DNA from 4 places in the Ensifer sp. Root423 genome. Region 1 is predicted to be linked to each of the others. Evidence: riboswitches for the same ligand, from Rfam matches in the RefSeq annotation. Region 1 holds a riboswitch; each other region holds the start of a gene.
What was found. A riboswitch is a leader RNA that binds a small molecule or an ion and turns the genes downstream of it on or off. The one in region 1 is predicted to bind thiamine pyrophosphate.
Positions count from the first base shown of each region.

Region 2: linked by a shared signal. The riboswitch ahead of thiB (thiamine ABC transporter substrate binding subunit) and the one ahead of thiO (glycine oxidase ThiO) in region 1 are both predicted to bind thiamine pyrophosphate.
Region 3: linked by a shared signal. The riboswitch ahead of thiD (bifunctional hydroxymethylpyrimidine kinase/phosphomethylpyrimidine kinase) and the one ahead of thiO (glycine oxidase ThiO) in region 1 are both predicted to bind thiamine pyrophosphate.
Region 4: linked by a shared signal. The riboswitch ahead of thiC (phosphomethylpyrimidine synthase ThiC) and the one ahead of thiO (glycine oxidase ThiO) in region 1 are both predicted to bind thiamine pyrophosphate.

Region 1 covers NZ_LMEG01000043.1:58,503-65,915, forward strand. The annotation lists gene ASD01_RS25600 (amidohydrolase family protein) at 1-87, shown strand, start outside; gene ASD01_RS25605 (thiamine phosphate synthase) at 121-726, opposite strand; gene ASD01_RS25610 (thiazole synthase) at 723-1,496, opposite strand; gene thiS (sulfur carrier protein ThiS) at 1,500-1,697, opposite strand; gene thiO (glycine oxidase ThiO) at 1,694-2,665, opposite strand; TPP riboswitch at 2,827-2,947, opposite strand; gene bioB (biotin synthase BioB) at 3,372-4,388, shown strand; gene ASD01_RS25630 (8-amino-7-oxononanoate synthase) at 4,385-5,530, shown strand; gene bioD (dethiobiotin synthase) at 5,527-6,165, shown strand; gene ASD01_RS25640 (adenosylmethionine--8-amino-7-oxononanoate transaminase) at 6,162-7,413, shown strand, end outside.
Region 2 covers NZ_LMEG01000034.1:77,618-85,030, forward strand. The annotation lists gene ASD01_RS23960 (M48 family metalloprotease) at 1-299, opposite strand, end outside; gene thiQ (thiamine ABC transporter ATP-binding protein) at 600-1,319, opposite strand; gene thiP (thiamine/thiamine pyrophosphate ABC transporter permease ThiP) at 1,316-2,941, opposite strand; gene thiB (thiamine ABC transporter substrate binding subunit) at 2,949-3,977, opposite strand; TPP riboswitch at 4,029-4,147, opposite strand; gene ASD01_RS23980 (GNAT family N-acetyltransferase) at 4,283-4,768, shown strand; gene ASD01_RS23985 (thiamine diphosphokinase) at 4,853-5,503, shown strand; gene ASD01_RS23990 (ABC-F family ATP-binding cassette domain-containing protein) at 5,507-7,333, shown strand.
Region 3 covers NZ_LMEG01000023.1:599,594-607,006, reverse strand. The annotation lists gene ASD01_RS22200 (ABC transporter permease) at 1-530, opposite strand, end outside; gene ASD01_RS22195 (ABC transporter permease) at 542-1,519, opposite strand; gene ASD01_RS22190 (ABC transporter substrate-binding protein) at 1,526-3,130, opposite strand; gene ASD01_RS22185 (hypothetical protein) at 3,242-3,778, opposite strand; gene ASD01_RS22180 (helix-turn-helix transcriptional regulator) at 3,914-4,138, shown strand; TPP riboswitch at 4,792-4,895, shown strand; gene thiD (bifunctional hydroxymethylpyrimidine kinase/phosphomethylpyrimidine kinase) at 5,012-5,887, shown strand; gene ASD01_RS22170 (glycosyltransferase family 4 protein) at 5,911-7,212, opposite strand; gene ASD01_RS22165 (hypothetical protein) at 7,209-7,413, opposite strand, start outside.
Region 4 covers NZ_LMEG01000043.1:199,474-206,886, reverse strand. The annotation lists gene ASD01_RS26255 (sensor histidine kinase) at 57-1,925, shown strand; gene ASD01_RS26250 (sigma-54-dependent transcriptional regulator) at 1,929-3,293, shown strand; TPP riboswitch at 3,391-3,519, shown strand; gene thiC (phosphomethylpyrimidine synthase ThiC) at 3,610-5,433, shown strand; gene ASD01_RS37315 (hypothetical protein) at 5,872-6,405, shown strand; gene ASD01_RS26235 (Zn-dependent hydrolase) at 6,578-7,413, opposite strand, start outside.

The sequences.
Region 1 (7,413 bases):
CCGGGGCCGACCCGCCAGCGGCTTGCCACCTATTGTCGCAAGCGTGGCCTGGACGCCTCCTGGCTCTCGCAGCTGGAGATCGCCTGACCGCGAAACTGCTACCCGCGGTCCGGCACGTGCCTATCGCCACGGTGCGGTTCTGGCGATCCATTCGCGCGTCCGGCCTTCCGGGTCGGCGTTGCGGGTGATGTCGGTAACGACGGCGGCGATGTCGGCGCCGTGCTCGAAGGCGCCGGCGATCCGCTCGACGTTGAGGCCGCCGATGGCGACCAGCGGCAGCAACCCGACACGGTTCCGCCAGGCGGCAAGGCGCGGCAGTCCCTGCGGCGCCCACTTCATAGCCTTGAGAATGGTCGGGTAAACCGGTCCGAGCGCGACATAGTCGGGCTTGGCAGCAAGTGCTGTCTCCAGTTCCGTCTCGTCATGGGTGCTGAGTCCGAGCTTCAGGCCGGCGGCGCGGATTGCAGTAAGGTCGGCCTCCGCCAGGTCCTCCTGGCCGAGATGGACGAAGTCGCAGCCTTCCGCGATCGCCAGTTGCCAGTAGTCGTTGACGATGAGCTGGCAGCCCTGCTCGTCGCAAACGGCCTTGGCCGCGCGGATCTCGCGGCGGATCTCCGCTTCCGTACGATCCTTGACGCGTAGCTGCACCAGCTTGACGCCGAGCGGCACCAGCCGCTCGATCCAATCCGTGCTGTCGACGATGAGATAGAAGGGGTCAAGTTTCACGCAAACACCGCCTTTCCGATGACGGGGGTGGAAGGGACGGCAAAATCGCGCGGTTCGAGCATGCCCGCCTCGAAGGCCTGCCGGCCGGCATCGATCGCGCCCGCGAACGCAGCGGCCATCAGCGCGGGCTTGGCGGCGCCGGCGACGGCGGTGTTGAGCAGGACGGCATCGAAGCCGAACTCCATCACCGTCGTTGCGTGCGAGGGCCGGCCGATGCCGGCATCGACGATCAGCGGCACATCGGGAAAGTTGGCCCGCATTGCCCTGAGCGCCTGGATGTTCTGCGGCCCCATGGCGCTGCCGATCGGCGCGCACCAGGGCATCAGCACCTTGCAGCCGGCTTCCACGAGCCGTTCGGCAACCACGAGATCATCCGTGGTGTAGGGAAAGACTTCGAACCCTTCGGCCGAGAGGATGCGCGCCGCCTCGACCAGCCCGAAGACATCGGGCTGCAGCGTATCGTGGTGGCCGATCACTTCGAGTTTCAGCCAGTTGGTGCCGAAGACCTCGCGCGCCATCTTGGCCGTCAGCACCGCCTCTGACACCGAGTGGCAGCCGGCGGTGTTCGGCAGCACGTGCACGCCGAGCGCCCGGATCAGTTCGAAGAAGGCGCCGCCCTGGCGGCCTCCGGCGGTTTCGCGCCGGAGCGAGACCGTGACGATCTCAGTGCCTGACGATCGCACCGCATCTTCCAGAACGGCGGGGGAGGGGTAGCGGGCGGTGCCGAGCAGCAACCGTGAGCGCAGGTCCTGTCCATAAAGCGTCAGCATGTCTCAGCCTCCTTTCATCGGCGAGAGAATTTCGATCCGGTCCCTGTCGCTGAGCGCATGACCCGAACGGTCGGCCCGGTGCACCAGTTCGCCGTTGACGGCGGTGGCGAGCCAGTCACCTTCGAAATCAAGGGCGGCCAGAAGCTCGGCGAGGGTGGTGACGGCGAGGTCGTGATCCTCGCCATTGACGGTCAGTCTCATGCGGCATCTCCCTTCAGGTCCTGCGCAAGCGCGAGGTCGGCTGCTTCCGCCGCCAGGGCCGGCGAAAGCAGGAAGCCATGGCGGTAAAGCCCGTTGATCGTGATGGTCTGCCCGGTGCGCAGGGCGCGCGGCAGGTTGTTGGCGAAGGCGGGGCGGACGCCGGCGCCGGTTTCGAAGAGGCGCGCTTCGCCGAAGGCCGGATGCAGCGCATAGGCGGCGTTCAGCAGTTCCATGAGGGAGCGGGCGGTGATCGGTCCGCCGTCATCCGTCTCGATCATCGTCGCCCCGCACATGAAGAGGCCGCCGCCGCGCGGCACGATGTAGAGCGGGATGCGGGGATGAATGAGCCTGACCGGCCGCGACAGCTCCACGTCGCTTGTCTGCAGGTAGAGCATTTCACCGCGCACGCCCCGCAGGCCCGGCGTTTCGCCGATGCGTGCCGCGCCGGCGCAGTCGGCGACGAGATCGTGGTGGCCATCGTCGCTCGTCTCATCGAGGAAGGTGACGCCGTGATCGACAAGCTTCTGCCGCAACCGGCTCAGCGCCCGGCGCGGGTCGAGATGCGCCTCACCGGGAAAAAACAGCGCCTCGCGGAAACGTCCGGCAAGTGCCGGTTCCAGCCGTTCGATCGCGGCGGCGTCGAGCCATTCGAAGCCGGAGGTGCGTGAGGCAAAGCGCTTGAGTTCGCCCGCATCCCGTGGCGGGGCGACGACAAGCGTGCCGTTTCGGGAAACCTCGCCTGGCAGGGCGTCGTCCCACCAGTCAATGGCGCCGATGCCCTTCGTCAGCACCACCTCTTCGGCGCTTTCGCGTTCGCACCAGGGTGCCAGCATGCCGCCGGCAAACCAGGAGGCCGCGCCGGCAAAGCCTGGTTTTTGCTCGACAACCGTCACCGCGACACCGCGGGCGCTAAGTTCATGCGCCAGACAGAGCCCTGCGACGCCGGCACCTTTGACGAGGATCCGCATGGCTCAGTGTTCCCGCGAGGCGTGGGCGGGCCGTCGTGAGGGAAGCGGGATGGTGTTGGCGGTGTGCATGCCGAGGCTCCGATTGTGGAGACCCAGTTCACGAGCGAAGGAAGGGGAAGGACGCCTTGCCGTTGAATGGTCGCGTGAAGGCGACGTTTGCGGCAGCGATGTCTGCACCGTCCCTACGCCAGTATGAACTGGATCAGGTTCAACGGGTCACTGCGCCGCGCAAATCGCATAGCAGAATCTCAGCCCCTTGGCGGGACACCCCTGGTGAATGCTCCAAGCTGACCGTTCGGGGCGGTTTTTGTCAAGAGCCAGCATTCGTGTGCGATGCGATCTCATATGCCGAAAAAATTATCTATAATTTGCGACGAGAAAGCGGAAGCTTTGGCGGCGTGATGAAAGGAGGTGGGGCAACCGGGTGGAGCGGGTCGAAAAACACCGGAGAAGCCCAGCCGCGCCCTTGTTTCTCGGGTGCGGTACGCCCGATTTCGGAAATGGGAGCTGCGACCGATTGATTGGTGATTGTTGCCCCGTCCCGGCGGTTTCCAGATTCACTCACGGTCAAAAATACAACCAGAAGGGCATTCGTTAACGGAAACTCTCCATCTGGGTGCTTGCGAACTTTGCTCGTCGATAAAATTATAGATAATATCAGATTCTATCTATTTCGCGTTTGCGATGACCTGGAGGACGAGCCGAAATGCTGGACGGAACCCTATCAACTGGCGCTAATTTTACCCCGGGCGACGCGGGCGAAGCCCGCTGGACCCAAGCGGAAGCTGAAAAAATCTATAATTTGCCGTTCAACGATTTGCTCTACCGCGCACACACGGTCCATCGTGCGCAGTTCGATCCCAACGCCATCCAGATGAGCCGGCTGCTCTCGATCAAGACCGGAGGCTGCGCCGAGGATTGCGGCTATTGCAGCCAGTCCGCCCACTATCCGACCGGGCTCAAGGCATCGAAGCTGATGGAGGTCGAGCGTGTGCTTGCCGAGGCGCGACAGGCGCGCGACGGCGGTGCGACGCGCTATTGCATGGGGGCCGCCTGGCGCAGCCCGAAGGACCGCGACATGGACGCGATCGTCGCCATGATCGGCGGTGTGCGGGCGCTTGGCATGGAAACCTGCATGACGCTGGGCATGCTGACGCCGGACCAGTCCGCACGGCTCGCCGAGGCCGGGCTCGACTACTACAACCACAATGTCGATACCTCAGAACGCTTCTACGGCGAGATCATCACCACCCGCAGCTTTGCCGATCGGCTGGAGACGCTCGCGAATGTCCGCGACGCCGGCATCAAGGTCTGCGCCGGTGGCATTCTCGGCATGGGCGAAACCGCCGACGACCGGATCTCCATGCTGGTGACGCTCGCCAATCTGCCGGTGCCGCCCGAAAGCGTGCCGATCAACATGCTGATCCCGATCCGGGGCTCGAAGCTGGCCGATGCAGTGCCCGTCGATCCGATCGATTTCGTCCGCACCATCGCGCTTGCCCGCATCCTGATGCCGCTATCGCATGTCCGGCTCTCGGCCGGCCGGACCGACATGAGCGACGAGACGCAGGCGCTCTGTTTCTTCGCCGGCGCCAATTCGATCTTTGTCGGCGAAACCCTGCTGACCGCCGACAATCCCGGCGAGGACCATGATGCGGCGCTCTTCCGACGCCTGGGGTTGAAGCCGATGGCTCCGGCGGCAAGGCAGGATGCGGCCGAATGACCCTGGGTCTGTTTGCGCGCTATGAGAAGACGCTGGAGGGCCTTGATCGCAAGGGCCGCCGGCGCGCACTTGCCCCCGCTGGCGGCCTGGATTTTACCTCGAACGACTACCTGGCGCTCGCCGCTTCGACGCGGCTGAAGGCGGCGATAACGGGTGCCATCGCGCGCGGCGTGCCGGTCGGCTCCGGCGGCTCACGGCTGTTGCGCGGCAATCACGAAGAACACGAGGCACTTGAGGCGGAAGCGGCCACCTTCTTCGGCGCGCAACGAATGCTCTTCTTCGGCAGCGGCTACGCCGCCAATGCTGCCCTGTTTTCGACGCTGCCGCAGCGCGACGACCTCATCGTCCACGATGCCCTGATCCATGCGAGCGCCCATGAAGGCATCGCTGCGAGCAAGGCCGATGCGGTTGCGGCAGCGCACAACGATATCGACGCCTTTGCCGATGCGATCGGCCAATGGCGCCGCGCCGGCGGCACAGGGCGCCCGTGGATTGCCGTCGAAAGCCTCTATTCGATGGATGGCGATCGGGCGCGGCTCGCCGACCTCTTAGCGCTTGCCGCGCAGCATGACGGCTTTCTCGTCATCGACGAGGCGCACGCGACCGGCGTCTTCGGGCCGGAAGGTCGCGGTCTCGCCGCTGAGCTGGAGGACCGGGAGAACGTCGTCATGCTGCATACTTGCGGCAAGGCGCTCGGTGTTTCCGGCGCACTGGTCGGAGCAAGCGCCGTGCTTTGCGATTATATCGTCAACCGCGCCCGCAATTTCATCTATTCGACCGCGCCCTCGCCACTCATCGCGGCCGCGGTGCGTGAAGCGCTCGCCGCCCTCGTCGACGAGCCGGAACGCCGCGCCGCATTCGACGGCCTCAGGTCTTTCGCCAACCGGGCGCTCGCCGAGGTGCTCGGCATCGAAGGCAGCGGCTCGCAGATCCTGCCCATCCCGATCGGTGATAACGGCCGAGCGGTCCGCATCGCCGCCCGTATGCGCGCCGAGGGTTACGATGTCAGGGCAATCCGCCCGCCGACGGTGCCGGAAGGCACTGCGCGTCTTCGGATCGCCATCACCCTCAACGTCGACCGGGCCGCAATCGTGCAGATGCTGCAGCAGTTGAAGATCGCGATCGCGAAGGAGCGGCCATGAAAACCCGTATTGTGGTCACCGGTACCGATACCGGCATCGGCAAGACCATCTTTTCCGCGGCGCTTACCGATGCGCTCGACGGTTGCTACTGGAAGCCTGTGCAGTCAGGGCTCGACGAAGAAACCGACAGCGAGACCGTCGCCCGGCTCGGTCGGTTGTCGTCTGACCGCGTCCTGCCCGAAGCCTACAGGCTCGCAACACCGGCGTCGCCGCACCTGTCAGCACGGATCGATGGCGTCACCATCGACCCGGAGCATCTTTCCCCGCAGGCGGTGGAACGACCGCTGGTGATCGAAGGCGCAGGCGGGCTTTTGGTGCCGCTGACGGAGCACACGGTCTTTGCGGATGTCTTTGCGCGCTGGTTGATCCCGGTGGTTGTCTGCGCTCGCACCGGGCTCGGCACGATCAACCACACCCTCTTGTCGCTCGAAGCGCTGCGCCGCCGCGCCATTCCCGTTCTCGGCGTCGCCTTCATTGGTGACGCGCAGGAGGACACCGAAGCGATCATCACGCGCCTTGGCGGGGTGCGCCGGCTCGGGCGGCTGCCGCGGCTCGACCCGCTGACGCCCGACCGCCTGCGCCACGCCTTCGCCGAGAATTTCAACATCGCCGATTTTCGAGGGATGCCGGCATGAAGAGCTCCGCCGTCTGGTATCCCTTCACCCAGCATGCCCTCGAACCGGCGATGCGCCGCATCGTCGGCACCGAAGGAGCGTATCTCGTCGACGAAGATGGCGCGTCGATCCTCGATGCGATTTCGTCCTGGTGGGTTATCACCCACGGCCACCGTCACCCCACGATCATGGAGGCGATCCGCAGGGCTACGGAGACCTACGACCAGATCATCTTCGCCGAATATACTCACGCACCGGCGGAAGACCTGGCGCGCGGGCTGATCGAGATCGCACCGCCCGGGCTCTCCCATGTGTTTTATTCCGATAGCGGTTCGACTGCGGTCGAGGTCGCGCTGAAGATGGCGCTCGGGTTCTTCCACAACAGCGGCCAGCCGCGGAGCCGGATCTGTGTGCTGGAGCATGGCTATCACGGCGACACGATCGGCACGATGTCGGCCGGCGAAAGAGGCGTCTTCAATGCCGCCTACGCGCCGCTGCTCTTCGCCGTCGATCGCCTGCCCTTTCCGGAGCCGGGCCGGGAGCAGGCAACGCTCGACGCCTTCGAACAGGCTTGCGCTTCCGGCGAGGTTGCCGCCCTGTTGATCGAGCCTCTGCTGCTTGGCGCCGGTGGCATGAAGACCTATCCGGCTTCCGTGCTGTCCGAGCTGAAACGCATTGCCGAACGGCATGGCAGCCTGCTGATCGCCGACGAGGTGATGACCGGTTGGGGGCGGACGGGCAGCCTGTTTGCCTGCGAGCAGGCCGGGATCGCGCCCGATATTCTCTGCACCTCGAAGGGGCTGACCGGCGGCGCGCTTCCTCTGGCCGCGACGCTTTGCACCTCGGAGATCTTCGAGGCGCATCTTTCGGTCGACCGACGCAAGACCTTCTTCCATTCGAGTTCCTACACGGCCAACCCGATCGCCTGTGCCGCGGCACTTGCCAATCTCGCCGTCTGGAGACAGGAGCCGGTGGGCGCGCGTATCGAAACCTTGGTCGCGCGCCAGCGTCGACATCTGGCGCGCTTCGCCGACGATCCTCGCTTCGTCGACGTTCGCCAAATCGGCACCATTACAGCCCTCGACCTCACGGTGCCGTCCGGCGGCTATCTCGCCGAGGTCGGCCCGCAGCTCAGGGCGTTTTTCCGCAAGCGTGGTTTGCTGATCCGTCCGCTCGGCAACGTCATCTACCTGATGCCGCCCTATTGCGTCACCGATGCCGATCTCGGGCGGGCCTATGACGCGATCGACGAGGCGGCGTCGCTCTTCG
Region 2 (7,413 bases), on a different contig from region 1:
AGCGCGCCGGTGATGCGCGCGACCAGGCGCTCAGTCTTGGCGTCCTTGTACTCGCCGCCGTAGCTTGCGACGATGCGCGGATGTTCGCGCGCGCCCAGCTGCGCCCGCGGATCGTTCTTCTGAACTTCCTCGACGATCTGCGGATTGGAGGAGGGCGAAACGGTCGGTTGGTAGGTCTGCTCGATCACGGATTGGCATGCGGAAAGGAGCGTGGTCGCAAGCAATGCAACCACGGCGCGTCCACGCAGCCGTCCGCCCTTCGGCGGGAACCGGTCGTGTGTGACTGTATGCCTCTCCATGCCTCAGCCCGTTCCCATCCATCGCTCCGCCCGCATCCTGCGGACAAGTGGAACGACAGCGTTGAAAGTCCTACTTTTTCAGCCCGGCAGCGTTGCTCTGCCGCGACCTCTCAGTCCTGGTCTTGCTGTATCTGATTTCAGCGCCACCTGCCTAGTTTGTCTCGGTAGAAATAGTTGCCCCGTGGTATCACGGCAACGGATGCGGGAATATTCGCGCCTTGCCGGATATTTCGCGCGTCGCATGGCGCCGCGGTCAAATTGTGGCAATCGGCCAAGGGCGTGGAGAATCCGATCCGTCCTTCAAGTATTGCCGAGAAAGCGGTCGATCGCCGCATTGTCCCGCCGCGCCAGGAAGCGGTCGAGGCTGTCGTTTGCGATGATACGCCCCTGGTCGAGAAAAAGCACGCCGTCGGCCAGGGCCTTCACGTCTTCGGGATGGTGCGTGATCACCAGGATCGTGTTGCCTTCCTCCGCGTGCAGTTGCCGCAGGAGCGAGCGCATGCTGGCGCGCATGCCGGGATCAAGCGCTGCGAAGGGCTCGTCGAGCAGTAGCAGGGGGCGCTTTCGCACAAGCGCGCGGGCGAGGGCGACGCGCTGGCGCTCGCCGCCTGAAAGCGTCGGCGGCAGCCTTTTCCCGAAGCCTTCGAGCCCGACGCGGCGAAGCGCGTCTTCAATCTTCTCGCGGTCGGTTGCGCTCAACCGAAGCGCCGGGTCGATGCCGAGGCCGATGTTGGTCGCGACGTCGAGATGGGCGAAGAGGTTGTTGTCCTGGAAGATCATCGAGACCGGCCGTTCCGACGGCGCCCGATCGGCAACGTTCTCGCCGAGAATGCGCACCTCGCCGCGATCGGGATCCTCGAACCCGGCAATGAGGTGGAGCAGCGTCGATTTGCCGGAACCCGAGGCACCGGCGACGGCGACGATGCCCCCCTTGGCGATGGTGCAATCGAAGGTGAGCTTGGCCGTTTCGAAACGGACCTCGACATCGCGCAACTCTATCGCGGGAACGGGATCGATCATGCTTTGCGTCCTTCCGGCCGGCTGTCATTGGCCGTGCCGAGGATGGTGAATATCAGGCAGAGAAGCCCGAGGAAAAGGGCGAGACCGGCGGCGTCGGCGGTGCGGTAGCTCCCCATACGGCTATAGAGCAGCCACGGCAGCGTCACCATGTCTTGGCTGCCGAAGAGGGCGACGGCGCCGAGGTCGCCAAGCGACAGCGCCATGGCGAAGGAAAGGGCCATCAATAGCGGCTTGCGCAGCGCCGGAAAGTCGATCCATCGCAGACGATCAAAACCACGAATGCCAAGGCTTGCCGTCAGCCGTTCGGACCGTGCCGCATGGGTCGCCATTGCCGGCGCGAGGGTGCGGTGGACGAAGGGCAGCGCCATCAGCGCGTTGATCGCAACGACGATGGCGGGTGCAAAGCGCGCGACGTCACCGAAGGGACGCAAAAGCAGGAACCATCCGGCGCCCAGCACCACCGGCGGCACCAAGAGGATCAGCGAGGTGCTGGCACCGATGGCACCGGCAAAGCCGTGGGAGAGCGACGTCGCGTGACGCGGCGCGGTGGCGGTTGCCGCCGCCCGGATCATCACGGCTGCCATGGTGACGGAGGCGAGTGCCGAGGCGAGCGCGATTGCCGCACTCGTCAGCAGCGCCCGGTGCACCGCCGGATCGCGGGCGAGCTTCAGCAGATCGGCTTCGAGTCCGGAGATGAGAACCGCGACCAGCGGCGCGCCGAGAAACAGAAAGGCAAGCGTGATCCAGGTGCCATCACTCAGGCGCGCGATCCTTGACGCGCCATCGAAACGGCGCACGGTGCGGCCACCGGTCATGCCCTCTTCCGGCTCGGTCGCCAGATGACGAAGCAGGAGCAGCAGCAGGCCGGTCATGGCGATCTGCAGGGCTGACAGCGCGATCGCGCGCGGCGGATCGAAATCGAAACGCAGCGCCTGGTAGATCGCCACTTCGATTGTGCTGGCCGCAGGCCCGCCGCCGAGCGTCAGCACGAGGGTGAAGCTGGTGGCGCAGAGCATGAAGACGAGGCCGGCGGCACCCGGCAGGAGGCCGCGCAGGACGGGCCATTCGATGAAGCGAAAGAGTGCCCGTGACGGCATGCCGAGATTGGCGGCGCTGCGCCAGTATTCGGCGGGGATGCGTTCGAGCCCGGCCAGGAACAGGCGCGCCGCAAGCGGCATGTTGAAGAAGACGTGGGCAAGCAGGATGCCGAACAGGCCGTAAATGCTGACGGGCTGCGCGAGGCCGAGCCAGCGCAGGCCGGAATTGAGGAAACCCTGCCGCCCCCAGATCTCGATCAGCCCGAGTGCGCCAACCAGAACCGGCAGTCCGAGTGGCAGCGCCATCAAGCGCAGCAGCCAGATGCGGCCGGGGAACTGCGGCCGTCGCGCCAGCGCCCGGGCGACGGGGATGGCAAAGAGCACCGACAGCAACGTCGAGAGGGTCGCCTGCAGCAGCGTGAAGCGGGTGACGCGCCAGATGTAGGCGTCAAACAGCGCATCGTCGCTTGCGCCGCCCGTCAGGCTCAGCAAGGCGACGATCGCAAGACCGACGAAAAGGACGAAGACGCCGAGGCAGGCTGCCCCGGCGACCACTGTCATGCGATTTTCGCGCAGTGCGAACAATCCGGCCTCAGTTCTTGCTCATGGCGGCAAGCCATTCGTCGATCCAGGCCTTGCGGTTCTTGGCGACTTCCTCCGAGGGCAGGAGGAAGGTGTTTTCCGGCTTGACCAGCTTATTGAAGGCGTCCGGCAGCGGCTCCTTGGTCGCTGCGACCGGCATCATCCAGTTCGTCGTCGGGATGATCGACTGGAAGTCCGGACCGGTCATGAAGGCGAGGAACTGCTTTGCCAGTTCCGGCTCCTTGGCGTTCTTGGTCATGCCGGCGACTTCGATCTGGATGTAGTGCCCTTCGGAGAAGGCAGCGGCCTGGTAGCGCTCGGTGTTTTCCGCGACCATGTGGTAGGCCGGCGACGTGGTGTAGGACAGCACCATCGGCGCCTCGCCCTTGGTGAAGAGGCCATAGGCTTCCGACCAGCCGGGGGTGACGGTCAGAACGCGGTCCTTCAGCTTCGTCCAGGCGGCACCCGCCTCATCGCCATAGACGGCCTTGACCCAGAGCAGGAGGCCGAGGCCCGGCGTCGACGTACGCGGATCCTCGATGACGATCTTCTGCGACGGATCGCCTTCCACCAGCTCCTTCAGGCTCTTCGGCGGCGTCTTCAGCGTCTCGGTGTCGTAGACGACGGCGAAGTGGCCGTAGTCATAGGGCAGGAACGTGTCGTCCGAGAAGTTGCCGGGAACGGTGACGCCGGTTGCCTCGACGCCGTGCGGCACGAAGAAGCCCGTTGCTTTGGCTTCCGCAACGAGGTTGGTGTCGAGGCCAAGCACGATGTCGGCCTTGGAAGCCTCGCCTTCGAGCTTCAGGCGGGTGAGCAACTCGACGCCGTCGGCCACGCCGACATAGTTGACCTTGCATTCGCAGGTCTTCTCGAAGGCTTCTGCGACCTTGGCGCCCGGGCCCCATTCGGTGATGAAGCTCTCATAGGTGTACACCGTCAGCGTCTTGTCGGCGGCGGTCGCGGCGCCGGAGAAAACAAGGCTCGCGGCCGTCGCAAGGGCTAGCCGGCTAAAGAATTTAAGTTGCGATGAATTGGACATGGCGAGGACCTCTCTCCCAAAGTTCGTTGTTGCATGGGAAAAGGGCGTATCGATCCGATCGCGTCTAATCCCTCCGCCGGTATGAGCCGGATCAGGTTCCGCGGGTTGGCGTTTTGACGCCTCTCAGCCTCCGGCCGCAATGCGGTCGGGAGGCACCCCGTTAGAGCGGCAAGAGATTTACCGCTGCCTCGGTCCCATGGCAAGCGATGTTTACGGCGAAGCAAGGGGACGCTTGGCCAGCACAATGGCTCGTGTTTGCGTATGCCGCCAACTGCGCTACACAACGGCAGCGAGGAGGAAATGTCATGCCCGATATGCTTGTTCGACTTTATGCCCTGCCGGCTGAACCTCAGTCGAAGCTTGGCCTTGGCATCAGCATTCGCCGCGCCATGGCGCCGGAGCGCCGCCTGGTTGTTTCCTGGATCGAAAGGACTTTCGGTGCCGGATGGGCGGGCGAGGCGGAAGCCGCCTTTTCCTCCACCCCTACGCGCATGCACGTCGCTGTCCATGACGGAAAGATCGTCGGCTTTTCCTGCCACGACGTAACGGCACTCGGCTTCTTCGGTCCGACCGGCGTCGACGAAAGCATGCGCGGGCAGGGGATCGGTGAGGCGCTTCTGCTTGCAAGCCTCACGGCGATGCGCGAGGCCGGCTATGGCTACGCGATTATCGGCGGCGTCGGGCCGGCGAAGTTCTACGAGCGGGTGGCCGGCGCCGTCGAAATTCCGGATTCGACCCCCGGCATTTATGCCGGCATGCTTTTCCCCGATCCGGTGCCCGAGGGGCATTGATGGTCTGACCAAAATATCGAGAACCGCTCGTTCGACGGTTTTCTTCGTTTTCCTTCGGCGGTCCTTTGCGCTATGGGCTTTGCCATGTCTCGATCGACCTTCACCATTCTGCTTGGCGGCGCCCTTTCGCTGACCGACCGGCTGGCTCACCAGCTGGCCGCAAGTCGCTTCATTGCGGCTGACGGCGGCATGCGCCATGCCCGATTGCTCGGCATCGTGCCGGATGTCTGGGTCGGTGATTTCGACTCGACCGAGGAAGCCCTTCTTGCGGACTACGCCTCCGTCCCGCGCGAGCCCTATCCGGCGGCGAAGGCCGCGACGGACGGGGAGATCGCGGTCGAGGCGGCGCTGTCGCGTGGAGCCGACCGCCTGATTTTCGCCGGCGCACTCGGCGGCACCCGCAGTGATCACGCCTTCATGCACCTGCTGCATGCTGTTGCCCTTGCCGAGCGTGGCCTTTCCGTGTTGATGACCTCGGGCGAGGAAGAGGCCTATCCGCTGCTGGCCGGCTCGCTCGACCTTGATTTGCCGAAGGGCTGCCTCTTCTCGGTGCTCGGGTTGACCGAGCTTACCGGTCTTTCGATCGTCAATGCGCGCTATCCGCTCGACGATTTCACCTTGCCGTTCGGCTCGTCCCGAACCGTTTCCAACGTTGCGGAGGGTCCCCTTCGCTTCACTCTCCAGAGCGGTCGCGCCATTGTTCTCGCCCGCCCCTATGATCTTTCCGGAGCCTGAGCCTTGGCGCCTCCCATTCTGAAACTCGACGACATCTTCCTCACCTTCGGTGGCGCGCCGCTGCTAGCCGGCGCCAATTTTCAAGTCGAACCGGGCGACCGCATCTGTCTTGTCGGCCGCAACGGCTCGGGCAAGTCGACGCTGATGAAGATTGCCGCGGGTCTGGCCGAGGCGCAGTCGGGCGAAATCTTCCGCCATCCCTCCGCGACCATCCGCTATCTGCACCAGGCGCCGGATTTCGACGGCTACGACACCGTGCAGGCCTATGCCGAGGCAGGACTCGGCCCGAGTGACGATCCCTATCGCGTCGCCTATCTGCTGCAGCACCTGGGGTTGACCGGCGAGGAAGACCCGAAGCGCCTTTCGGGCGGCGAAGCGCGTCGCGCGGCGCTTGCCCGTGTCATGGCGCCGGAGCCGGATATCCTGCTGCTCGACGAGCCGACCAACCATCTCGACCTGCCGACGATCGAATGGCTGGAAGACGAACTGATCCGCAGCCGTTCGGCGCTCGTTCTGATCTCGCACGACCGGCGCTTCCTGGAAAAGGTCTCGACCGCGACCGTCTGGCTCGACCGTGGCCAGTCGCGGCGGCTCGACCGCGGCTTTGCCCATTTCGAGGCCTGGCGCGACGAGGTGCTGGAGGCCGAGGAGCTGGAGCAGCACAAGCTCGGCAAAGCGATCGAGCGCGAGGAACATTGGCTGCGCTACGGCGTGACCGCACGACGTAAGCGCAACATGCGCCGCCTCGGTGAGCTGCAGACCATGCGGGCGACCTATCGCGGCCACAAGGGGCCGCAGGGAACGGTACAGGCGACGGCCGCCGACGCCAAGGAATCGGGCAAGCTGGTGATCGAGGCGGAGAAGGTCACCAAGGCCTATGGCGAGCGTACCATCGTCGCGCCGTTCTCGATCCGCGTGCACCGCGGCGACCGCATCGGTCTGGTCGGCCCGAACGGCGCCGGCAAGACGACGCTTCTGAAGATCCTGACCGGGCAGATCGAACCGGGTACGGGTACGGTCAAGCTCGGCACCAATCTCGAAATCGCGACGCTTGACCAGAAGCGCGAAGACCTCAATCTCGACGAAACGCTGGCGCACTACCTGACCGACGGGCGCGGCGACAACCTGCTGGTCAATGGCGAGCAGCGCCACGTCACCGGCTACATGAAGGACTTCCTGTTCCAGCCGGAGCAGGCGCGCACCCCGATCCGCGAGCTTTCGGGCGGCGAGCGCGCAAGGCTGATGCTGGCGCGCATCCTCGCGCGCGCAACCAACCTTCTGATCCTCGACGAGCCGACCAACGACCTCGACATCGAGACGCTCGACCTCCTGCAGGAGATCGTCGCCGGTTTTGCCGGAACGGTGATCCTCGTCAGCCACGATCGCGACTTCCTCGACCGCACCGTCACCTCGACGATTGCGCCGGCCAATCCGGAGGCGCCGGATGGACGCTGGATCGAGTATGCCGGCGGCTATTCCGACATGATGGCGCAGCGCAAGGGCGCGATCGAGGAGAAGCGCAAGGCCGAGAAGGCGGAAAAGGCCAAGGCCGAGGCGGCGGCCCCTGTCGCCGAAGCGCCGAAGGCTGCCAAGGGTAAGCTTTCCTACAAGCAGAAATTCGCGCTCGAAAACCTGCCGAAAGAGATTGCCAAGGCGGAAGCCGAGGCTGCCAAGCGCGAAGAAAAGATGGCGGACCCCAATCTTTTCACAAAAGATCCAAATGCTTTTGCGAAGCTGGCGCAGGAGCTGGAAAAGCTGCGTGCCGACCTCGCTCGCATGGAAGAGGAATGGCTGGAGCTCGAAATGCTGCGCGAGGAGCTTGAGGGCTGAGACACAACAAAGACGGTCCCGCGCGGGATTGCGAAGGTAATACGTTGAATCCTTGCGAGTTTTACCGTTAAACTGGCAAG
Region 3 (7,413 bases), on a different contig from region 1:
ACCTCGCTTAAGGCGACGCCACGGGCGATCCGCGCATAGGTCGCCCATTGCACGATGACCAGCGCCAGGATGATCCGGTCGACGCCCGGACCGAGCGTGACGATGGCAATCAGCGCAATCAGGATGGTCGGCAGGCTGAGCTGCAGGTCGACGAGGCGCATGATGACGACATCGACCCATTTGCCGAAGTAGGCGGCACTGACCCCGGCGGTGAGCCCGATCAGGGCGGCAAGTGCTGAGCTGACGATCGACACCACCAGGCTGATGCGCAGGCCATAAAGAATGGTACTGACGATATCGCGGCCGAGGCCGTCGGTTCCAAACAGGTAGAGATAACCGCCGCTTCCGAGTGTGCCGGGCGGCGACGACGCCTCCCAGCCGAAGATCTGCAAGGGATCATAAGGGTTCTGCGGTGCGATCAGCGGCGCGGCAAGGGCAACCAGCACGTAGCTGGCGAGCAGGATTTTGGACAGGGTGAGCACCGGTCCGCGTCGGGGCTTTTTTAATGCGCTCAGGATTTGGGCTTTCATGACGGTCCACCTTATGAAGACAGGCGCACGCGCGGATCGAGCACGGCGTAGAAGAGATCGACGAGGGCGTTGAGCCCGACGAAGGCGACGGCGATGAAGGTGAGGGTCGCCATCACCACCGGCCGATCGAGCAACTGGATGGAGTCGATCAGAAGCTTGCCGACGCCCGGCCACGAGAAGATCGATTCCACCACCACGGCAAAGGCGAGCATGCCGCCGAACTGCAGGCCGATGATCGTCACGATCGGAACGCTGATGTTCGGTAGCGTGTGGCGCATGAGGATCCGTCGTGACGACAGCCCTTTGGCACGGCAAAACCGCGTAAAGTCCTGGCTTTCGACCTCGATCGTGCCGGAGCGCGACAGACGCGCGATCAACGCGATGTTCGGAATGGCGAGTGCCAGCGCCGGCAGCACCAGGTGCCAGAGCCCGTTGGCGGTCATCCAACTCCAGTCCTCACCGAGGACACGCTCGGTCGCACCGCGTCCACCGGAGGGAAACCAGCCGGTGAGGATGGCGCCGACGAGGATCAGCATCATCGCCAGCCAGAAAGACGGGATGCTGAGCGCCGAGACGCTGCCGTTCAGCAGGGTCCGGTCAAACAGCGAGCCCACGCGCCGGCCGGCAAGAAGTCCGAGCCCGGTTCCAAGCGGTGCCGCGATCAGCATGGCGATAAAGGCAAGTTCCAGCGTTGCCGGCAGTTTGCTCATCACCAGCGTGAAGGCCGGCTGATGATAGATGTAGGAGGTGCCGAAGTTGCCGCTCACGACATTGCTGATGAAGACGAGGTACTGGCGCCAGATTGGCTGGTCGAGGCCGAGTGCGATGGTGGCCGCCTGAATGTCCTCAGGCGTGGCAGTTTCGATGTTGACGACGTTGAAGACCGGATTGCCGACGCTGTGAATGCCGATAAAGCCGATCAGCGACATGGCGATGAGAAGCAGGAAAGCCTGTGACAGCCTTCCAAAAACAACCGAGATCATGCCCATCAGCGCTTACTCCGTCGCAGCAGTCGTCTGCATCGCCGTCGTCCAGCCGCGCGGATGCATGACGTAGGAGCCGATGCGCGGGCCGTAACCGACGATGTGGTGGAAGTGGTAAAGCGGGATGATCGGCTGGTCGGCCATCACCAGCTCAGTCGCCGAAGCCAACGCTGCATCGCGCTCCGGTCCGACGGCGATGCTCTCGGCCCTGGCCAGCTTCTCGTCGAAGGCGACGTTCTGATACTTGCCGAAGTTCAACGCACCGGTTCCGCGCTCCTTGTTCGGTGAAGCGAGCAGAGCGCGAAGGATGATGTCGACCGCCTCACCGGAGGTGCCGCCATACCAGACGGCATAGTCGCCGGCAGCGCGCTTGGTGTTGAACACCGAGAACGGCGCTGTCGAGGGCTGGGCGTTGATACCGATGCGGGCCCAGCTCTGGGCAATCGCCTGCAGGCTCTCGGCGTCGCCCGGATAGCGCCCGGCCGGTCCGGCAAGAACCAGATTGAAGCCGTCAGGGTATCCGGCCTTGGCGAGCAGCGCCTTTGCCGCTTCGTAGTCAGGCGCCTCAGGCAGAAGTTTGGCCGACGTGCCCGGCAGGCCGGTCGGAAACACCTGCGAGGCGGCGGTGCCATAGCCGGCAAGGATCTTGTCTGCGAGAATGCCGCGGTCGGTTGCAAGCGCCAGCGCACGCCGCACCTGCGGGTCCTTGAACGGGTTGGCGATCGGTTCTCCCGCCTTGTCGGTCACACCGGGAAGAGTGTCGCGGGCTACATCGAACTGCACGAAGTTAATGCGGGCGGCACCGACGCTGGCAATCCAGGCGCCGCGCTGCTTCAGACCGTCGACATCACGGGCGGGAATGGCGTCGGCGACGTCGACCTCGCCGGTGCTAAGGGCAGCCACGCGGGCGGCCGGGCTCTCGATGACCCGGAAGCCGACCGTCAGCCAGGCGGGCTTGCCGCCCCAATAGGCGTCGTTGCGCACCAGCCTCAGGCTCTCGCCGGAACTCCAGCTCTCGAACCGATAGGGCCCCGTTCCCACGGGTGCGGCACCGGAATTGAGCGCTTCGGTGGTCTCAAAGCCTTCCGTCGGCTTGTTCATCATGAAGATCGAGGAGAAGGTGAGCGGCAGGGTGGGGGCGGCACAGCTGGTCTCGATGACCACGGTCAGCGGATCGGATGCAGAAACCGCCTTGATGCCGCTGACAGAGGAGCGAAAGCCACCGCTCGGGGGCTTCAGGAAGTCCCGGATCCGCTCGATCGAATAGACGACATCGTCGGCATCGAAGACCGCGCCATCATGGAATCGCACCCCGTCGCGCAGCTTGAACTCCCACTGGGTAGGGGAAAGCGCGCGCCACGAACTGGCAAGCCCGGGCTTCAGCTCGAGACCCTCGTCCTGATAGACGAGCCGTTCATAGATGTGGGAGAGCAGCGACGTGTTCTCGTTGAGATTGGCGTAATGCGGATCGAGCGTCATCAGCTTGTAGGAGGTGGCGATGCGCAGCTCGCCTTGCTCCTGCGCACGTGCGGGCGTCGAGATCAACGACGCGCCGAGCGAGACGGACACGAGAAACGCCGCTAGCCGACGCTTGCGAAAAGGTCTTCCCAGTTTCATGTGTTAGTTCCTTGTTGTTTTTGACAGAGTCAGAGGCTCGCGCCGAAGGGGCTTCGGCGGGGGGGGAAATCAAAGAATTGTGTGAGCCTTCAACGGGCGGATTGCTCAGCCTCAAGCTGGCTGACGTTCGCGTTCTGGCATTCGACCGAGCCGAGCGTCGACCGGATCGATCCGGAGGAGATCAGCGATCACCATCCGGATTTGCGCCCAGGGTTCGTCCACACAGGTCGACGAAGGCTGGCCGCGGTTCACGATCGCGTCGAGTTTGGCGATGACGCCTGGGAGCGACGCCACAGGAACCGGCCACAACGCTTGGGCGGCCAATTCCTCCGCCAGCGCTGCGCGGTCCTCGTCCTCGAGCGCGTCGTTGTAGGCGCTGCGTCCATCGCGCTCAGCTGAAGACGACAGCTCGCCTGAGAACAGGGCGGTCTCGAGCTGTTGCTGATGGCGGGTCGATTCGCTCAGGCGGGTCCAGGCGGCACGCCAATGCTGCCAGGCTGCGACCGCAGGGTCATTGGCACAACCGCTAAACCCTGGCTTTCGATGGGCCGCAACGTGCGGATATGTGGGTAAACACGCCGGTACCGAGGAATGAAAATCTCCTCGCGTGACGGTAGGCAAAGTTCTGCTATTGTCGGAATCAGCCATGATCCGAGCTCCCTATAGCTTGGTTTTGGTCAGATCGAGCAGGTGTTACCGCACCTGTTCGATCGCCGGGTCATTCTTCCTACAAAATGTCTGAAGTCAATCAGAAAGTTTGCCTTGAGTAACTTACTTCTTACGATGGAGCAGTGCCGTGGAGCACGGGCAATGTTGGGCTGGAGCCAGGCAGAGCTCGCCAAGGCGGCAAACGTGTCTCGCCAGACTATCGCCGATTTTGAAAGGGGAGCTCACGTACCGATCGTCAACAACCTCGCAAGCATCGTAGCGGCGTTGGAGAAGGCAGGAATTGAGATTATTCCGGCAAATGGTGGCGGCGTAGGCATCCGCTTCAAACGGTCATCTTAAGTAGGTGGATGACTGGCTCTTCTGCAGGCGATGCGCTTCACAGACGCACAAATACGCGACGCTCGTGTGCTGCTGAGGTGGAGCGCTGAAGGGCTCGCCAACGCAACTGTTATCGGAGTAGCCACCGTAAGCCGAGCAGAAACTGGAGATGGAGCTGCATCCCTAACATGCGATCCGGCTACCAAAGAGGCAACGCTCGCCAACTTTAACTGGAGCCCAGATTGGCGCAGAGCTGGCGATGCAGCCAGTGTGCGTCCGTCCATTTCGGCGAGCGGAAGCGGAATACTGATATCCAGCTACTCCTCCATCGAACTCACGTTTGATACGCAATGCTCTGGAAGCAATGGTGCTGACCGGAGTTGGACAGCTATTCCAGCTTTGCGCGATTGTTGACTCAACACGACCGAAAGTCCGGAATCGAGGCACACTAACCGTGCACAATCGCGTGAGGACACTATGAATTTCCACAGCCTGTGTCATCAATACATTCGTCTGTGAAGTCGAACGCTCAGACGGAAGGTCCCTTCAGCTCCAAAGCCGATAGGGGCCTTCATTTTAGGAAGCTTCATCAACAGTGAGGATTGCGCCTCGAACTGGCCTGCTTGTCACAGGGTTCCAACGGTTGACACCCCGGCCCACGCTCCCCTAGCATCAATCCTGCCGAGGGGCGCGCAGTCACTGTGCTGAGATGGCGGCGAGCCAGACCCTTGAACCTGATCCGGATCATACCGGCGTAGGAACGGCAAGGGGCCTTTCAGCTGACCAGTCGTCTTTGCGCTTTCGTCCGGATCTCCGTCAATTTCCGGAGGCCGCTTTGCTCGTGTCTGATGTTAACTTAAACCGAAAGGGCTCAAGCCTCATGCAGGTGGGCCGATGACTGCGATTGCCGTTACCATCGCAGGCTCGGATTCCGGTGGCGGGGCGGGTATTCAGGCAGATCTGAAGACGTTCTCTGCGCTCGGCGTCTATGGCGCCAGCGTGATCACGGCGGTCACGGCGCAGAACACCCGTGGGGTATCTGCGGTGGAGGATATCTCCCCGACTGTCGTTACGGCTCAGATCGACGCGGTGTTTTCCGATCTTACGGTCGGTGCGCTGAAGGTCGGAATGGTGTCTCGGCGCGAGACGATCGGGGTGATTGCCGCCGGTCTTAAACACTATGGCCAGCTGGCTGTCATCGACCCGGTGATGGTGGCGACCTCCGGCGATCATCTGATGCGCCCCGACGCGATCGCGACGCTCAAGGAGGAGTTGTTGCCGCTGGCGCTCATTCTGACGCCGAACCTGCCCGAGGCGGCGCTGTTGACCGGACGCGCAATCGCCGAAACCGAAAGCGAGGTCGCGCGTCAGGCGGAGATGCTTCTGAAGCTCGGTGCGCGTTCAGTTCTGATGAAGGGCGGCCATGCCAAGGGCAAGGACGCGATCGATATTTTCTATAGCGGGGAGGACGTCCTCAACCTGTCACGGCCGCGGATCGAAACAAGGAATGATCACGGCACCGGGTGCACGCTCTCGGCAGCAATCGCCTCGGGGCTTGCCAAGGGCATGCCAATTGACAATGCGGTTGTGGCAGCCAAGGCCTACTTGCATGCCGCTCTGGGGGCGGCCGATGGCCTGACCATCGGCCAGGGGCATGGGCCGGTGCATCACTTTCATCATTGGTGGGGCAACGACAAAGAGTCGGGCGCCGAGGCTTCGAACGTAGCCGAAGCCCAGGCCGCTCTTGGTCGTTCTTCGCGATCTGGCTGAGCAGTGTGGGCTTCGGGTTTACCTCAGGCCACTGCCGCGCTCGGCAGGGCCGGTTGCTCGCCCTTGAGCATTTTCCGATAGAGCGCCACATGTTCCCGCGCGCAATCGACATGGCTCGTCGGTCGCCGAAGTGTCGCACGCAGATTGTCCCATGCCCGCGAGGCGGCCAAGACGTCGATCAGGCGGTCGGCCAGATCTTGGGCGCTCCCGGCGCGGAAGTGATAGCCGTCCAGCCGGTCGCGGACCTTTTCGGCCATGCCGCCGATGTCGGAGCAGAGGATCGGCCGGCCATGATGCAGTGCTTCCTGGATGACGACGGGGGAATTTTCCCACCAGACCGAGGGCATCACCACCCAGTCAACCGAGCGCATCAGCCGCGGCATGTCCTGGTTCTGGTAGGCGCCGTAGAAGCGGACGCGACGACCGGCGTCCTCGATCAGTTTTGCCACCTTCTCCTGGTAGTCCTTCGGCTGACGCTCGAGGTTCCCGCCAAAGATCATCAGCGAGGAATCATCGCCCCAAATGTCGTCGGGCACCCGTGATACCGCGTCGATTAACACGTGAACGCCCTTGAATGGCGTCATCTGCCCGAAATAGGCAAAGCGGTTGCGTCGCGCCGTCGGCGACGGCAATTCGCGGGCCGGCGCCTTGTCGCCCATGACGATGCCGTTCTCGATCACGAAGATCTTAGCGGCTTCGAGCCCCCATTCGACATAGCGGTTGGCGAGAAAGGCACTCGGCGCGATGAAAGCGTCGGCGAGATTAAGCATGCCGCGCACGAACTGCTCGCGGCGAACGAAGCGCGACACCGGGATTTCGGGGAAGCACGTGTGGCAACTGATAGGTGAGGCGCCGTTGCAAAGCTGGCCCGAGGGGCGTTTCACCATTTGCCCGTGATTGTGGCAGATCGGCAGATACTCATGGAACGTCACGACGATGCGTGCCTTGGGCAGGGCATCACGAACGGCATAGAGCGCTTCCAGGCCGAAGCCGAGAATATGATGGAAATGAATGACATCCGGCTTGATGTCGCCGACGAAGCGCAAGAGGTCGCGGCGGATCGCGTCCGTATCGCCGTTGGAGAGGAAGAAATGGTCGAAGTCTTCGGCGTGGTAGAGCACTTCGTCCATGGCGAGACGCAGGCTCATCAGTGCGGAAGCGCCATGGCGCGGAACCGGATTGCCGACGCGGGCGAGGTAGATCGATTCCACACCCGACAGGCCGTTCAGCGCCTTGTGAAGACCATGCGAAGCAATTTCCGCGCCTCCGAGCGAATGGGTCGGGTGGCCATGGGAGACCACGAGTACGCGGAGTTTTTCGCTCATGCGTCAGTCTCCTCGAAGAATGTCTGGGCGGTTTCGGAGGCGGGCATCCATCGGCCGCGGAAGAGCGTCCGGTCGACACGCTCCACGAACCGGGCGGTGGCGGCAGAGCCCGCTCCGGGTACCTCGTCCGACCCCACCATCTGCAGGGAAGGAAGCCAGTAGGCCTCATAGCCCTTTCCGCTGAGGCGAAGGGCGAGATCG
Region 4 (7,413 bases), 140 kb from region 1:
CGCACAAAGAGTTGAGCGGATTTCCGCACAAGCCATCTGGAAGACTGAGCGAAAAAATGCACAATTGGGCCATGTTCAACGCCCTGTCCGCCCCCCTCAATCTGGCAGATCTCGACCAGTCGATGCGCCGCACCTGGCTGGTCTTTGCCGGCCTTGCCGTCGCGCTGCTTGTCGCCGCGCTCCTGCTTGCCGGCGAGTACGGCCGAAGCCAGGCGCTCGAAACTGTCGATGCCCAAAGCCGGATCGATGCCAATCTGAAGGCCTCGCTGCTGCGCGCCGTACTCGAACGCCAACGCTCGACGCCGCTGGTGCTGGCCGACGATGTCGAGGTGATGGCAGCCCTTTCGACCCGCGGCACAGAGGCGCTGCAACGGCTGAACGAGAAGCTGCAGGCGCTGGCGACCAACACGGACGCCGCTGTCATCTACGTGATCGGCCCCGATGGCGTCGCCGTCGCTGCCAGCAACTGGCGCGAGCCGACGAGTTTCGTTGGCAACGACTATGCCTTCCGCGAATATTTCCGCATGGCGATGCGCGACGGCAAGGCCGAGCATTTCGCCATGGGCAACGTCAGCAAGCGGCCGGGCCTCTACATTTCGCGTCGGGTCCAGGGTCCTGACGGCCCGATCGGCGTCGTCGTCGCCAAGCTCGAATTCGACGATGTGGAAGCCGAATGGCTCGCCTCCGGCAAGCCGGTCTACGTCACCGACCGGCGCGGCATCGTGCTGATCACCAGCTTCCCCTCCTGGCGCTTCATGACGACCAGAACAATTCCACGCGACCGCGTCGCCGCCATCCGCGACAGCCTGCAATTTGGCGATGCCTCGCTGCTGCCGCTGCCCTTCCGCGACATCGAGCCGACCAGCGATGGCTCCAGCGAGTTGCGCGCACTGTTGCCGGGCGAAAGCGAACGTCGGTTCCTCCGGGTCGAAACCATGGTTCCGACCACCAGCTGGCGGCTGGAGCAGCTAGCACCGCTCGATGGCGCGATCTCGGCGGCAACCCGCGAGGCCCGGCTGATTGCCCTGGCCCTCCTCGCACCGCTGCTCGCTTTTACCGCGGTCCTCCTGCGCCGCCGCCAGACGCTGGCACTGGTGTCTGCGCGCGATCGCGCCGCGCGCGACGAGCTGGAGACCCGCGTGGCGGAGCGCACACATGACCTCAGCCTTGCCCGCGATCATCTCGAAACGGAGATCGCCGACCACCGGCGTACTGGCGAGAAGCTGCAGGCGGTGCAGCAGGAACTGGTTCAGGCGAACCGGCTGGCGATCCTTGGCCAGGTGGCGGCCGGCGTCGCCCACGAGATCAACCAGCCGGTCGCGACCATCCGCGCCTATGCCGACAACGCCCGCACCTTCCTCGAACGCGGCCAGCAGCAGACCGCGGTCGAGAACCTTGTCAGCATCGCCGAACTGACCGATCGGGTCGGCACCATCACCGACGAACTCAGAAGCTTCGCTCGCAAGGGCCGCTTCGTCGCCGAGCCGACGCCCATGCGCGACGTGATCGAGGGGGCGATGATGTTGCTGCGCAGCCGCTTTGCCGGCCGCATGGATGCGATCGTCATCGACCTGCCGGAAAATGGCCTCAGCGTCCTCGGCAGCCGCATCCGGCTCGAGCAGGTGCTGATCAACCTTTTGCAAAATGCCCTGGAAGCGCTCGGCACGCGCAGCGGCGCCGAGATCCGCGTGCGCTGCGAGGACGGTCCCTCCGGGACGGTTTTGCTCGTCGTTGCCGATAACGGCCCAGGCATTCCCCTGCACATCCACGAGGATCTGTTCACGCCGTTCAACACCTCGAAGGATGAAGGGCTCGGCCTCGGCCTTGCCATCTCCAAGGAGATCGTCGCCGACTATGGCGGCGATATCACCGTCGAAACCAGCGACAGGGGCACCGTCTTCACGGTTCGCCTGAAGAGGGCCTGAGCGATGCAGCCGACCGTCTATCTCGTCGACGACGACAACCATCTGCGCAAGGCGATGACGCAGACGCTGGAACTCGCCGGCCTCGCCGTTACCCCTTTTGCCAGCGCTGCCGAAGCGTTGAAGACGCTGGATGCGAATTTCGACGGCGTCGTCGTCAGCGATATCCGCATGCCGGGCATCGACGGCCTCGCCTTCTTCCGCCGCATCGAAGCTTTCGACGCGGATCTGCCGGTGATCCTGGTGACCGGCCATGGCGATATCCCGATGGCAGTGCAGGCGCTGCAGGATGGCGTCTACGACTTCATCCCCAAACCCTTTGCCGCCGACCGGCTGGTGCAGAGCGTGCATCGCGCGCTGGAAAAACGCCGGCTCGTGATGGAAAACCGCGCGCTGAAACGGGCCGCCGAGACGGCCGGCGACAACCTGCCGCTGATCGGCCAGACGCCGGTCATGGAACGTTTGCGCCAGACGATCCGGCACATTGCCGATACCGATGTCGACGTGCTCGTCGCCGGCGAGACGGGCAGCGGCAAGGAGGTGGTGGCGACGCTGCTCCACAATTGGAGCCGACGCCGCAACGGCAACTTCGTGGCGCTGAATTGCGGGGCGCTGCCCGAAACGGTGATCGAAAGCGAACTCTTCGGCCACGAACAGGGCGCCTTCACCGGCGCCTTGAAGAAGCGCATCGGCCGGATCGAGCATGCGAGCGGCGGCACGCTGTTCCTCGACGAGATCGAGGCGATGCCACCGGCGACTCAGGTGAAGATGCTGCGCGTTCTGGAAGCGCGCGAAATCACGCCGCTTGGCACCAACCAGGTTCGTCCGGTCGATATCCGCGTCATCGCGGCTGCCAAAATCGATCTTGGCGACCCGGCGCAGCGCGGCGATTTCCGGGAAGACCTCTACTTTAGATTGAATGTCGTAACGCTGTCGATCCCACCGCTGCGCGAACGTCGAGACGATATCCCGCTGCTCTTCTCGCACTTCCTGACCCGGGCGGCCGAGCGCTTCAAGCGCGACGCGCCTGTGGTCACATCGGCCGTGCAGAGACATCTGATGACGCATGCCTGGCCGGGCAATGTGCGCGAGCTCTCGCACTTTGCAGAACGCGTGGCGCTTGGTGTCGAAGGTCCGCTGGGACAGCCGATTGCGCCCACCGAACAGCCTGGATTTGCACTCCCGGAACGGCTCGAACGCTACGAGGCGGAGATCCTGAAAGAGGTGTTGCGGGCTCAGCGCGGCGACGTCAAGGCGACGATCGAGGCGCTCGGCATTCCGCGCAAGACATTCTACGACAAGCTCCAGCGCCACGGCATCAACCGTGCCGATTACGCCGAGCGGGCCGCACCGGAAAAGGCCGGCCGCTAGCGTCAAACCCGAATCCGTCACCACACGCAATAGGTGCATCTTTGTCGGCAGGCGAATTCACGCTTGACGACCCGGGCCGATCGATGGCTATGATCTAGGCATTCACCAGGGGGGTCCCGCAAGGGGCTGAGATTCTGCTGGATGGCCGGCTTGCCGGCTGTGGCGCAGTGACCCGTTGAACCTGATCCAGTTCATACTGGCGTAGGGACGGTGCAGATATCGAAGCCAGGATTCCGTGCGTCCAGCATCTGGCGGAGCGTCTTTCATCTTTCCGGCATCAGAACTGGGTCTCCAATTGCAAACTTGGAGCCTCGTCATGAATATTGCCACCAAACCCGCAGCCCTCACCGTCACGCAAGGACCGCTTCCCGCCTCCCGCAAGATCCACAAGCCGGGCGTGCTTCATCCGGATATCCGCGTGCCGATGCGCGAGATTGCGCTCCACCCGACGTCGGGCGAGCAACCGGTTACGGTCTATGATTCCTCCGGCGCCTACACCGCCGACGACGCCGAGATCCGCATCGAGGACGGCCTGCCGCGGCTGCGCCGCAACTGGATCGTCGACCGCGGCGATGTGGAAACCTATGAGGGACGCGTGGTCCGCCCCGAGGACAACGGCTTTGTGAGCGGCGACAGGCTGACACCGACCTTCCCGTTCCAGCATGCGCCGCTGAAGGCCACGGGCGGCCGCCCAGTGACCCAGCTTGCCTATGCCCGCGCCGGCATCATCACGCCGGAAATGGAGTTCGTGGCGATCCGCGAAAATCTCGGCCGCGACGCGGCGCGTGCGAAAGTCCGCGACGGCGAGAGCTTCGGCGCCCACATCCCCGATCACGTGACACCCGAATTCGTGCGCCAGGAAATTGCCAGCGGCCGCGCGATCCTGCCTGCCAACATCAACCATCCGGAATCCGAGCCGATGATCATCGGCCGTAATTTTCTGGTGAAGATCAATGCCAATATCGGCAACTCCGCCGTCACCTCGTCGATGGCGGAAGAGGTCGAAAAGATGGTCTGGGCGACGCGCTGGGGCGCCGACACCGTCATGGACCTTTCGACCGGCCGCAACATCCACAACATCCGCGAATGGATCATCCGCAACTCACCGGTTCCGATCGGCACCGTGCCGCTTTACCAGGCGCTGGAAAAGGTCAACGGCATTGCCGAGGACCTCACCTGGGAAGTCTATCGCGACACGCTGATCGAGCAGGCTGAACAGGGCGTCGACTATTTCACCATCCATGCCGGCGTCCGGCTGCACTACATCCCGCTCACCGTCGATCGCGTCACCGGCATCGTTTCGCGCGGCGGCTCGATCATGGCCAAGTGGTGTCTGCATCACCATCGCGAGAGCTTCCTTTACGAGCATTTCGAGGAAATCTGCGACATCTGCCGCGCCTATGACGTCTCCTTCTCGCTCGGCGACGGCCTGCGCCCCGGCTCGATCGCCGATGCCAACGACGCGGCACAATTCGCCGAACTCGAAACGCTCGGCGAGCTCACCAAGATCGCCTGGGCCAAGGATTGTCAGGTGATGATCGAAGGCCCCGGCCACGTGCCGATGCACAAGATCAAGGAGAACATGGACAAGCAACTCGCCGTCTGCGGCGAGGCGCCGTTCTACACACTCGGACCGCTGACGACGGACATTGCGCCCGGCTACGACCACATCACGTCGGGCATCGGCGCGGCGATGATCGGCTGGTTCGGCACCGCCATGCTCTGCTACGTCACGCCGAAGGAGCATCTCGGTCTTCCCGATCGCAACGACGTCAAGGTCGGCGTCATCACCTACAAGATCGCCGCCCATGCCGCCGATCTCGCCAAGGGCCATCCGGCCGCCCAGGTGCGCGACGACGCGCTATCGCGCGCGCGCTTCGAATTCCGCTGGGAGGACCAGTTCAACCTCTCGCTCGACCCGGAGACGGCCCGTAACTTCCACGACGAGACACTGCCGAAGGAAGCGCACAAGGTCGCGCATTTCTGCTCCATGTGCGGCCCGAAATTCTGCTCGATGCGGATCTCGCACGACATCCGCGCAGAAGCGCAGAAGGAAGGCCTGGAGGCAATGGCCGCGAAATACCGCGAGGGCGGCGACCTCTATATGCCGGTGGAAGGGGCGGCTGGCGCGGCCGAGTAGACGACAGAGACTCGTTGAAGGGGCCAGTCACGGCCCCTTCAGTTCACTCAGGGCTGCGCCTCCCGCCTCGGAAGCGGAAGCGGCGATCGCCAAGGCTCTCCTCCTCCGTCATGCTTGGGCTTGAGCCGAGCATGACGGAGGGTGGGAGGCGCGCCAACGACCCCGTTCAATCAACAAACATGCAACGTCCTCTGTCCCTCTCGCGACGCCTCAGCGATGAGGGCGATCATCTGTATGTCGTGGCCGCCGCCAGAGGCCCGCACCTTGCGCTCCGTGTCGCCCGTCCCCCCAATAGCTTGTCCCCACATCGATTGAACGATATGCAAGGCGCACGCAAAAGTCGCTGTCGGCGAAATTCATTCGCGGCGGGCAGCCGAACTGTACCCGCGCACGCAAGAACGCCGTTTGCACAAGGAGAATGACTTGAGGACATGCCTGTTGAGACTGACGGCCTTGTCCATAGGAGCCCTTGCAGCATTCGGCGGAGATCTGCCGCGCCTCAACGGTGACCGGGGCTTTGCCGGGGGCCTTTCCTGGATTTCCGCTGCCCATGCGGACGACGCCGATGCCGGCGGCACGAATGGTGAAGGTGCCGCGGGCGGCAGCGACCAAGGTAGCGAAAACGTCGGGAGCGGCGGAAGCAACGGCACAGAGGGTGGCGGCGATTGGGGCTCCGGCGATGGTAGCGGCGTGGGCGGCGAGCCCGGCGGGACCGGGGCTGGCGGTGGAGGCGGCGTCATCGACGGAAGCGGCCTGAGCGGCGGAGACAGCGAGCGCCACTCATCCTCTTCGCGCGACGGGCGGGATTACGGACCAACCGGCAGCGTATGGCACGGCGGCAGCAGTTTCCTCAATCTTTTTCGCCGGACACCGGAAGAGCCTCCCGAGGGGAGCGGGCCAGAGTCTTCCACCCGGCAGAAGAGCGATGCGGGATCCCGCAAAAGCGCGGGTCACACCAGAACAGAGCCCTGAAGAGATGTCTGCTTCGTCGCGCGGAAGGATGCCGTGTGCTGTTTATCGCAGACATAGAAGCGTCTGCGCCTGGATGCTTGGGCCAAGCCCTGGCATGACGGAGCAGCGGGAGGCGCGCTATCGATCCCGTTCGATCAACGAACGCGCAACGTCCCTATAGCCCTATAGCCCTCTAGCGACCACTCACCATCCGCTCGACCACATCGAGCAGCACGTTGGCGCCGGCGACCAGATCATCCGGCTCCGTGTGTTCGCGCGGATTATGGCTGATGCCGTCGCGGCTCGGAACGAAGATCATCGCCGTCGGCGCGATGCGGGCGATCATCTGGGCATCATGACCGGCGCCCGAGGTCATGCGCCGGCTCTTGAGGCCTCGCGCCTTCGCCGAAGCCTCGACCGCTGCGACGATGCCCTGATCGAAGGCGACCGGCTGGAAGCGTGCCAGCCGCTCGACCGAGATCGTTACCCCCTCTTCCGCGCCGATGCGCACCAGAAAGTCCGCAAGCGCCGCTTCGAGCGCCTGCAGCCGATCCTCGTCCGGATCGCGCAGATCGACGGTGAAGGCGGCACGCGATGGGATGACGTTGATCGCGTCGGGCTCGAAACGCATGGTGCCAATGGTCGCGACACTCGGCGCGTTCGACCGGGCAATATGCTCGCGCAGGAAGAGGCCGACACGCGCGGCCGCGAGACCGGCGTCGGAACGCATTGCCATCGGCGTGGTGCCGGCATGGTTGGCGACGCCATCGATCGTCACGCGCTGCCAGGAAATGCCCTGCAGGTTCTCGACGGCACCGATCGAAAAGCCCTCGCGCTGCAGCACCGGCCCCTGCTCGATATGGAGCTCGACATAGGCGTGGGGCTTGAGGAACCCCGGCTCGATGTTGCCGGCATAGCCAATCCGCTCGAGTTCCTCGCCCAGCGACGAGCCATCCGTGCCGATGGTCGCGAGCGCTGCGTCCAGCGGCAGGCCGCCGGCATAGACGAGCGAGCCGAGCATGTCGGGCG